DNA from 3 places in the Pseudoduganella albidiflava genome. Region 2 is predicted to be linked to each of the others. Evidence: predicted binding sites of a transcription regulator. Region 2 holds the regulator's gene; each other region holds the start of a gene.
What was found. Region 2 encodes sigma-54, which starts transcription at its own class of promoters, with help from an activator protein. Its sites were predicted from a motif close to TGGCANGNAANCTGCTTT; they were not measured.
Positions count from the first base shown of each region.

Region 1 (3,272 bases), 3.3 Mb from region 2:
GGCAATAAAAAAACCGGGCCTCGGCCCGGTTTCGTGCGCTGCGCCGGATCGGCGCGCGGCATGCCGTCTTACGCGTCCTTCTTGTGCAGTACGCTCTTGATGGTGGTCGCCAGGTCCTCGGCCACGAACTTGGCCACGTAGGCATCGGCGCCCACGCCCTTGACGTGGTCTTCGTTGGTCTTGCCGGACAGCGAAGAGTGGATCACTACCGGGATCTTCGAGAAGCGCGGGTCCTGCTTGATCTTGCGGGTCAGCGTGAAGCCATCCATTTCCGGCATTTCCAGGTCGGTCAGCACCAGGGCCACGCGATCGGCAACGTCGATGCCTTCGGCCTTGCAGCCCACGGCGATGCTGTTCAGCTTGTCCCAGGCTTCCTTGCCGGACTTCGTCATCACGAACGGCGCGTGCATGGCCTGCAAGCCCTGCTCGATCAGGTTGCGGGCCACGACGGAATCGTCGGCGGCCAGGATGAAGGCGCCCTGCTTCAGCGCGATGGTGGGAATCGATTCCGGATCCACTTCCTTGCCTTCGGCGGGCACCATGCGGCGCAGGATGGTTTCCACGTCCAGCACCTGGGCCAGGCGCGTGCCGCTGGTATCGCCATCGAGGCGGGCGATCGACGTCACCATGCCGGTCGCGTTGCTGCCTTCCGCGGTCAGCACCTGGCTCCAGTCCAGGCGCACGATTTCATCCACCGATTCGACGGCGAAGGCCTGCGTGGTGCGGGCGAATTCCGTCACCAGCATGATGTTCAGGCCCGTCTTCGGCTTGACGCCGACGATCGCCGGCAAGTCCATCACGGGAATGATCTGGCCGCGCAGGTTCACCACGCCCAGCATGTGCGGCTGCGCGCCGGCCACCGCCGTCACGGGCGGCATCGCGACGATTTCGCGGATCTTGAACACGTTGATGCCATACAGCTCCGAACGGTCGCCATTTTCGTCGCCACCGAGGCGGAACAGCAGCAGTTCGAATTTGTTCGTGTTGGTGAGGTTGGTGCGTTCGTCGATTTCCTGCTGTACGCTTTTCATCTGTAAATCCCCGGTGTCAAGGCTGGCCGCGATGCGGCGTCGATGGGAGGCAGTATAGGCGAGAAAATTGCGCGCACCACCGTTCCTGTACATTAAGACAATGCAGAATAGTGCCGAGAAACAACAGTATTGCAACCGGCCGCGCGATGAGGCATTCCGCCCGCTGAACCACGGCGGGGATTGGAAAACGGCGGGGAAAGGAAAACAGAAAAAACAACGAAAACGGCAGCCCGAAGGCTGCCGTCTGAATCCTGGAGCGGGAGAAGAGTCTCGAACTCTCGACCTCAACCTTGGCAAGGTTGCGCTCTACCAACTGAGCTACTCCCGCAGAAGAGGCATGATTATGCCAGAACGTTTTGATCATTACCAGAGTCAATTGCAAAGGCGCAGCCGTGTCCCGCAGCCATCGCCGGCTCGTCACTCCCGGACCGATCGCCCGCGAACCAGGCCAGCCACCGTCGGCATTCTTTGCACTTTCGCCAGGGAAGCGGCCGCGACATCGCCAACCCATTGAAGTTGCAACACAAATTTCTCTGGCACCAATAATGCTCCGTGGATAGCCAACCCGGTCTGCACCGGGTCACGCAACCAACCCTAGGGGCAAAAAATGACTCGACCCAACACGATCCGACGCAACATGACGCTTCTCGTGGCAGCCGCGGCCGCCACGTTCGGCATGGCACCGGCCAGCGCCGGCACATTCGCCTCGGCCATCCTGGACATCAACAACTTCAGGATCCTGAAGAGCGGCGGCGCCCAGTACCAGAACGCGGACTTCATCAAACTGGTCGGCGTCAACGATGCGCACGCCACGGCTTCGCTGAACAATACACTGGTCAGCAAGTCGGCCATCGGCCCCCGGCCCGACGTGGCGCACCAGTGCGTGGGCACCCCCTGCCCGGCCTTCGGCGAGAACAATTTCACGCCATTTCATGCGGTCAAGCCGATGCTGGGCAACTTCGGCTACGCGGACCAGAATTTCATCGGCTCCGCCATCCTGGTGAATGGCGCGGCCACCGGCGCCCGATCGCAGACGCGGGCCGACGTGGCCACTTCCCAGAACATGCAGTTCGCCAACAGCAACTCGTCGGTCGGCAGTTCGAACACGATGCTGTTCCGGCTCAACAGCAACGATACGATGACCTTCTCGTTCGACGCCACCGCGTTCGCGATGGCGTATGCGTCGCCCGAAGGACGGCCCGTCACAACCGCCAACGCCCGCATTTCCTGGAGCGTGAACATCGTCGACCTGAAGACCAATGCGCTGGTGTTCCACTACGCGCCCCAGGAGATCAACGGCATGGCGACGGTCAGCCGCACCCATGGCAACAACGGCACGTCACTGTACACGCTCCCCGAAGGCACGAAGCACCTGCAAGAGACCTCGCAGAAACTGCTGGCGGACCGCGACTACCAGATCACGGTGCAGCACAACACGCTGGTCAGCGCGCTGCAGCAGGAAGTGCCGGAACCGGCCTCGCTGGCCCTGCTCGGCACCGGCATGGTCGCGATGGCGATCGGCCGCCGCCTGCCCCGCCGTCCCCGGCCACGCACCTGAGCCACCATGCCACGCGCCTGAGCACCCTTCCCTCCTGTTGGCCCGCGGACCCTGCCGCGGGTTTTTTTTGGGCCGCGATCCGGCGCCCCCACCGCGGGGATCCTCCTTTGCCCCGCCCGCCGCGCCTCATCCTCCTATAATTGCACTGGTTCACTAATTAACAACCTTGCGGTCAAGGGCAACGGGGAGCAAGTCGCAACAATGGATTCGATCGAAATCGTACTGGCCATGCTGCTGGCCGTGGTGGCCAGCGCCTACCTGGTCCGGGTATTGCCGGTGGCCCTGCCCCTGCCGCTCGTGCAGATCGGCCTGGGCGCCGCCATCGCCGGCTATACGGGCCATGGCGTGCAACTCGATCCCGGCCTGTTCTTCCTGCTGTTCCTGCCGCCGCTGCTGTTCCTGGATGGCTGGCGCATTCCCAAGAGCGGCCTGTTCCGCGACAAGGGCATCATCCTCGAACTGGCCTTCGGCCTCGTCATCTTCACCGTGCTGGGCGCCGGGTTCCTGATCCACTGGCTGATCCCGGCGATGCCGCTGCCGGTCGCCTTCGCGCTGGCCGCCATCGTGTCGCCCACCGATCCGGTGGCCGTCGGCTCGATCGCCTCGCGCGCGCCGATCCCGAAGCGGCTGATGCACATCCTCGAAGGCGAATCGCTGCTCAACGATGCGAGCGGCCTGGTATG
Region 1 is NZ_CP036401.1:2,141,745-2,145,016, reverse strand. It holds gene EYF70_RS09025 (hypothetical protein) at 1-62, opposite strand, end outside; gene EYF70_RS09020 (chemotaxis protein) at 69-1,031, opposite strand; tRNA gene EYF70_RS09015 (tRNA-Gly) at 1,284-1,359, opposite strand; gene EYF70_RS09010 (PEP-CTERM sorting domain-containing protein) at 1,639-2,589, shown strand; gene EYF70_RS09005 (Na+/H+ antiporter) at 2,791-3,272, shown strand, end outside.
Region 1: the regulator sigma-54 is predicted to act here: its motif matches at 1,566-1,583, upstream of EYF70_RS09010 (PEP-CTERM sorting domain-containing protein).

Region 2 (3,272 bases):
CTGCAGCTCCGACGGCCCCGCCTCGCCGCGCAGCGGCCGGGCGAACATGGCGACCGCTTCGCGCAGCCCGGCACCCGCCGTGGAGCCGACCAGGTCGGCCAGCAACGGCAGCTCGGCGGCGGGAACATAATGGTCGGCCAGCCCGCAGTACAGCGCATCGGCGGCGCCGATCGCCAGCGCCGTCAGCGCGAGATAAAGGCCCAGCTTGCCGGGCGCGCGCGACAGGAAATAACTGCCGCCCACGTCCGGGAACAGCCCGATGTTCACCTCGGGCATTGCCAGCCGTGTGCGGTCGGTTACCACGCGCACGCCGCATTGCGGGCCGCCCTGGGCGATGCCCATGCCGCCGCCCATCACCACGCCATCCATCATGGCCACGTACGGCTTCGGGAAGCAGTGCACCAGGTAGTTCAGCGCGTATTCCTCGGTGAAGAAATCCTCGACCTGGGCGCTGCCGCCCTGCGGAGTGGCACCGCCGGCGGCATGGAAGAAGCGGATGTCGCCGCCGGCGCACAGCGCCTTGTCGGTGCTGCTGCGGATGACTACGGCCGCGATGTCATCGTCGTCGCGCCAGGCCAGCAACGCGCCGGTGATCGCCCGGATCATGTCGAGTGACAGCGAGTTCAATGTCCTGGGCCGGTCGAGCGTGATGAAGCCGGTGCCGTTACGCACCTTGGTATGGACGTGGTCGGTCATGGTGTCTCGCATCGTTGTCGTTATTGGCCTCATTCTAGCCATGGATGCGGCGTGTGTGACGTAAACCTTGGACCCGGACGTAACAAAGGGCGCATCGCGCGCCCTTCTGTTGTAGCGGTTGCAGCGGTGGCAGAACCGGAGCAGTTCTGCCACCGCGACCTGCGCCCGTCGTTATGCGGGCGATGCGGGGATCTCGGCCTCGCTCAGGTGCTTGATGGTTTCGTGGTTGTGGTTCTGCACTTTATCCTTGTGCTTCATGACCTGGCGGTCCAGCTTGTCGATCAGAGTATCGATGGCCGCATACAGATCCTGGGCGACACTTTCAACGAATACGGTCTTGCCCGACATGCGCAGATTGATTTCGGCTTTCTGTCTTTTCTCTTTCTCGGTGAGATTATCTACACTCAGGATCACACTTACATCGATCAGCTGATCGAAATGGCGTCTAACGCGTTCCAGCTTGTTCTGCACATACTCGCGAATGGCAGGGGTAACGTCGATATGGTGTCCACTGATGGTCAGATTCATACACACACTCCTAAAGAAGATATAACAGGTTCGTGCGTTATCCGCCAAAACAGGCAAGGCGGCGCAGAGGAACCCAAGCACTACCAGGATTTGCCGCAAGGGCTTGCAAAGGGGTTTGCAAATGCGCTTGCAACGAGCTGCTATAGCGATTTGCGGAGGCTGACCGGGGGAATTTTCAATGCTTCGCGATATTTGGCAACAGTGCGTCGCGCAATCACCATGCCTTGTTCACCCAGCATGTCCGCAATCTTACTGTCGGATAAAGGGTTCTTCGGGTCTTCGGCTCCTGTGAATTGCACGATCAGCGCCCGTATCGCAGTCGAGGATGCTTCCCCGCCAGCTTCGGTTGCAACGTGGCTGCCAAAAAAGTACTTCAACTCAAACATGCCATGCGGCGTCAGCATATATTTTTGAGTTGTTACCCGAGAGATAGTACTCTCGTGTAGGCCCAGTGTATCAGCTATTTCACGCAACACAAGGGGCCTCATTGCCACCGCGCCATGCGAGAAAAAGTTCTTCTGCCGTTCGACGATGGCCTGCGCCACGCGGAGGATCGTGTCGAAGCGCTGGCGCATATTCTTGATCAGCCACTTTGCTTCTTGCAGCTGTGCATTCATCTGCGTTTCGCCCTTGCCCTGCTTGAGCAGGCTGGCGTACAGCGCATTGACACGCAGGCGGGGCATCACGTCGTTGTTCAACGTGACGATCCAGCCGTTGCGCCCCCGCTTTACCACCACATCCGGTACCACGTAGTCTGACACGTCGGCCGCGAAGGCGGCGCCCGGATGCGGATTGCATTGGCGGATCACGGCCTGTGCTTCGCGCAGGTCTTCGTCGTCGCAGTCGAGCGCCTTCTTGAGCTTGTTGAAGTCGCGCTGGGCAAACCACTGCAAGTGTTTTTCAACGATGCACAGCGCCATGCGCCGCGTGACCAGCGGCACGCCGGGCATGCGCCGGATCTGCAGCGCCAGGCACTCGGACGCGTTGCGCGCGCCGATGCCCGGCGGATCGAAGCTCTGCAGCAGGTTGAGCGCGGTGCGCAATTCGCCGATCTCGATTTCCAGCTCTTCCGGCATGCGCTCGTGGATCTCTTCCAGGCTTTCCTCGAGGTAGCCGTTATCGTCGAGCGCATCGATGATCAGTTCCACCAGGCCCCGGTCGCGCGCCTCCAGCACGGTCACGCGCATCTGCTCCATCAGGTGCTCGCGCAGGCTGCGGTGGCTGGCTTCCAGCTGGGGACGGGAATCGTCGTCGTCCGGGCCCTTGCTGCTGCCGGCACTGCTCCAGTCGGTATCGCCGGCGCCGGTATCGAGGCCTTCGCCTTCGCCGCCATCGAACGGCTCGGGTTCCGGCGCGGCGGGCGTATCCTGCGGCGGCCCGCCTTCCGGTGGCGCCTCGCCGGTCCCCTGCGTCGTGTTGATCGCGCCATCGGCCAGCAGGCGCACCGAGCGGTCGAGCGGATCGTCGAGCCGCTCCAGCAGCGGGTTATCGGTCAGCAGCTGTTCCAGTTCCTGGTGCAGCTCCAGCGTGGACAATTGCAGCAGCCGGATCGACTGCTGCAATTGCGGCGTCAGCGCGAGGTGCTGGGAAGTACGCAGTTGCAAAGACTGTTTCATGGCTGATTAGGAGCTGGTTGAGGTCTGGTCAAGGCCGCTCACATGCGGAAATGTTCACCCAGATAGACACGACGTACGGACTCGTCGGCGATGATGTCGTCGGGCCGGCCGGAAGCCAGCACACTGCCCTGGTTGATGATATACGCCCGGTCGCAGATGCCCAGCGTTTCCCGCACGTTATGATCCGTGATCAACACGCCGATGCTGCGCTCCTTCAGGAAGCGCACGATGCGCTGGATCTCGATGACGGCGATCGGGTCGACGCCGGCAAACGGCTCGTCCAGCAGCACGAAGCGGGGATTGGTCGCCAGCGCGCGGGCGATCTCCACCCGGCGCCGTTCACCGCCGGACAGCGACAGCGCCGTGTTCTCGCGCAGCTTCTCGATCTGCAGGTCGGCCAGCAGCGCGTTCAGCCGCTCGTCGATCTCCGCC
Region 2 is NZ_CP036401.1:6,321,433-6,324,704, forward strand. It holds gene EYF70_RS26295 (enoyl-CoA hydratase/isomerase family protein) at 1-696, opposite strand, end outside; gene hpf (ribosome hibernation-promoting factor, HPF/YfiA family) at 868-1,224, opposite strand; gene EYF70_RS26305 (RNA polymerase factor sigma-54) at 1,365-2,840, opposite strand; gene lptB (LPS export ABC transporter ATP-binding protein) at 2,879-3,272, opposite strand, start outside.

Region 3 (3,272 bases), 2.3 Mb from region 2:
AGCGGATCCTGCTCGACACCCTGCTGCCGCTGTCGGCATTGATCATGCTGATGACGGTGATCGTCTGGGCCGGCACCGGCGCCGGACTCGCGCCGCTGCTGCGCCTGCGCCGCGAAGTGGAAGGCCGCTCGCCGAACGACCTCACCCCGCTGCGCGCCGAAGCGGCCCCGCGCGAACTGCGCTCGCTGGTGCGCGCGCTGAACGCCCTGCTGGCCGCGGTGCGCCAGAATGTCGATGCCCAGAAGCGCTTCATCGCCGATGCCGCCCACCAGTTGCGCACGCCGCTGGCGGGCCTGATCAGCCACGCCGAACTGGCACTGGGCGCGACCAACGACAAGGCCCTGGTGGCGCGCCTGACCATGCTGCACCAGAGCGCCACGCGCAGCGCCCACCTCATTTCCCGCATGCTGATGCTGGCGCGCGCCGAGCCCGAGGCGGCCATGGTGCGGGAGCGCTCGCCCGTCGAACTGAGCGCGCTGGTCGAGCAGGTGGTCGCGGACATGGTGCCGAAGGCGCTGCGTGCCGGCGCCGATCTCGGCATCGCCGACCAGGGCGCGGCGGACGATCCGGCTGGTCTTCAGGTGCTGGCCAATCCGATGCTGCTGACCGAGGCGCTCGTCAACATCCTCGACAACGCCATCGAATATGCCGGCTCGGGCAGCGAGATCACCGTGGCCCTGCGGCGCGATGGCGGCCATGCCCGCATCAGCGTCAGCGACAACGGCCCCGGCATCGCCCGCGCCGACCATGCGCGCGTGTTCGACCGGTTCGTACGTGCCACCGACCAGGGCCTGGGCTGCGGGCTGGGCCTGGCGATCGTGCAGGAGATCGTCATGCAGCATGGCGGCAGCGTGGCGCTGGAAGATGTCGAGCCGCACGGCCTGGAGGTGATCGTCAAGCTGCCCTTGCTGTGACAAGCCGGCAGGAAGGGCTCCCCCACCTGCAAACCGGCCGACGATACATCAGTAGTGCAGACCTTCCGGCCATCGACTGGCACAGTGCGTCATCGGGGCAAATACACTGTTCGGTTTTGACACACTGTTGCGCCCACCTGCGTCAAAGCCCTTCCGCATCCGGTGGCGCAATCGGCTTCCCGCCTGTGCCCGCTGGGCGCCAGGTCCCGCCTCGCCCCGCATCGCCCCGCATCGCGCTCTTTGGCACGATTATCGCTTTATGCCTGTGACTGCACGAACCGTGCGGTAAGCCCTTGAGCCGTCCGTCCGCGTAACCGGCCTGCTCATCACACCAATCTGGAGGAGACCTATCATGACCTGGAGCAAACCGGAATTTACCGACCTGCGTTTCGGATTTGAAATCACGATGTATATCGCAAACCGCTAGGGCCTTGCCCAGGAAACCGTGCCGCAGGGTCAGCCGGGCACAGGTTTCCGTCCACTGAACGACACCATGAAAATCATCGTATTGGGTTCGGCAGCTGGGGGCGGCTTCCCGCAGTGGAACTGCAACTGCCGCAATTGCGCGGGCGTGCGCAGCGGCACGCTTGCCGCCACGGCCCGTACCCAATCGTCGATCGCGGTCTCGGGCGATGGCAAGGACTGGGTGCTGATCAACGCGTCTCCCGACATCCTGGCGCAGATCCGCGCGAGCCGGCGCTGCAGCCGTCGCGGGCAAAGCGCGATTCCGGCATCGCCGCCGTGATGCTGATGGATGCGCAGATCGACCATGTCACCGGTCTGTTGATGCTGCGCGAGGGAAGGCCGCTGCCACTCTACTGCACCGCATCGGTATGGAACGATCTCAACACCAGCCTGCCCCTGGCGCCGGTGCTGTCGCACTACTGCGGCGTGCACTGGCACCCGTTGCACACCATCGGCGACGGCCCCGGAATGCAGGCGGTCCAGGTGCCGGGCATCGACGGCCTCCGTTTCACGCCGCTGGCCCTGTCCAGCAAGGCGCCGCCGTATTCGCCGCACCGCGCGCAGCCGGGCATCGGCGACAATATCGGCCTGCTGATCGAGGATACCGACAGCGGCAGGTCGCTGTTCTACGCGCCGGGGCTGGGCATGATCGAACCGCAGGTCGATGCCGCCATGCGCCAGGCCGACTGCGTGCTGGTCGATGGCACGTTCTGGCGCGCCGACGAGATGATCGAACTGGGCTTTTCCAGCAAAAGCGCGGCCGACATGGGCCATTTGCCGCAGTCGGGCGAGGCCGGGATGATCGCGGTGCTGGATAGCCTGGATAGCCTGGATGCGCACGGGGATGCACGGCGCCAGACGGAACGGCGCAAGATCCTCATTCATATCAATAACACCAACCCGATCCTGGACGACGGCTCGGCGCAGCGTGCGCTGCTGGCGCGCCACGGTATCGAAGTCGCCTTCGACGGCATGGAGATCGTCCTGTGACGAGCGCACCGGCCTGGAGCCGCACCGAGTTCGAAGCGCAATTGCGCGCGCGCGGCGCCGGCTACCACATCAATCATCCGTTCAACGTCAGGATGAACAGCGGCCTGCTGCGCGAGGACCAGATCCGCGGCTGGGTTGCCAACCGATTTTATTACCAGGTCAACATCCCGCAAAAGGACGCCGCGATCATCGCCAACTGCCCCGATCGGGAAACTCGCCGCAAATGGGTGCGCCGCATCCTCGACCATGACGGCTGGGACGGCAACGATGGGGGCATCGAGGCCTGGCTGCGGCTCGGGGCAGCGGTCGGCCTCGAAGACGGGGTGTTATGGTCGCAACGCCACGTGGTGCCCGGTGTCCGTTTCGCTGTCGATGCCTATGTCAATTTCGCGCGCCAGGCGCCCTGGCAGGAGGCGGTCTGCTCGTCACTGACGGAAATGTTCGCACCGCAGATCCACAAGGACCGCCTGGCCAACTGGCCTGCCCACTATGGCTGGATCGACCAGGCGGGCCTGCAGTATTTCCGCGGCCGTATTTCGCTGGCCGAACGCGACGTCGAGCACGGCCTGCAGGTCACGCTCGATCATTTCACGACGCGCGCCCAGCAGGAGCGTGCGCTCGAGATCCTGCAGTTCAAGCTCGACATCCTGTGGTCCATGCTCGATGCGATCGAAAAAGCCTACCCTTGACCTCAGGTGCCACGATGACGACGATTCCCGACAAGCCGCTTCTTTCCCGCCTGTTCCGCATGCAGTGGGAGGAAGCGCAAGGCCAGTATGTCCTGCTGTACCCGGAAGGCATGGTGAAGCTCAACCAGAGCGCGGCCGAGATCCTGAAACGCTGCGACGGCCAGCGCAGCGTACCGGCCATCGTCGACGAGCTGGAACAGGCGTTCAAGGCCAG
Region 3 is NZ_CP036401.1:3,988,026-3,991,297, forward strand. It holds gene EYF70_RS16415 (sensor histidine kinase) at 1-914, shown strand, start outside; gene pqqA (pyrroloquinoline quinone precursor peptide PqqA) at 1,267-1,341, shown strand; partial or broken gene pqqB (pyrroloquinoline quinone biosynthesis protein PqqB) at 1,408-2,369, shown strand; gene pqqC (pyrroloquinoline-quinone synthase PqqC) at 2,366-3,058, shown strand; gene pqqD (pyrroloquinoline quinone biosynthesis peptide chaperone PqqD) at 3,073-3,272, shown strand, end outside.
Region 3: the regulator sigma-54 is predicted to act here: its motif matches at 1,156-1,173, upstream of pqqA (pyrroloquinoline quinone precursor peptide PqqA).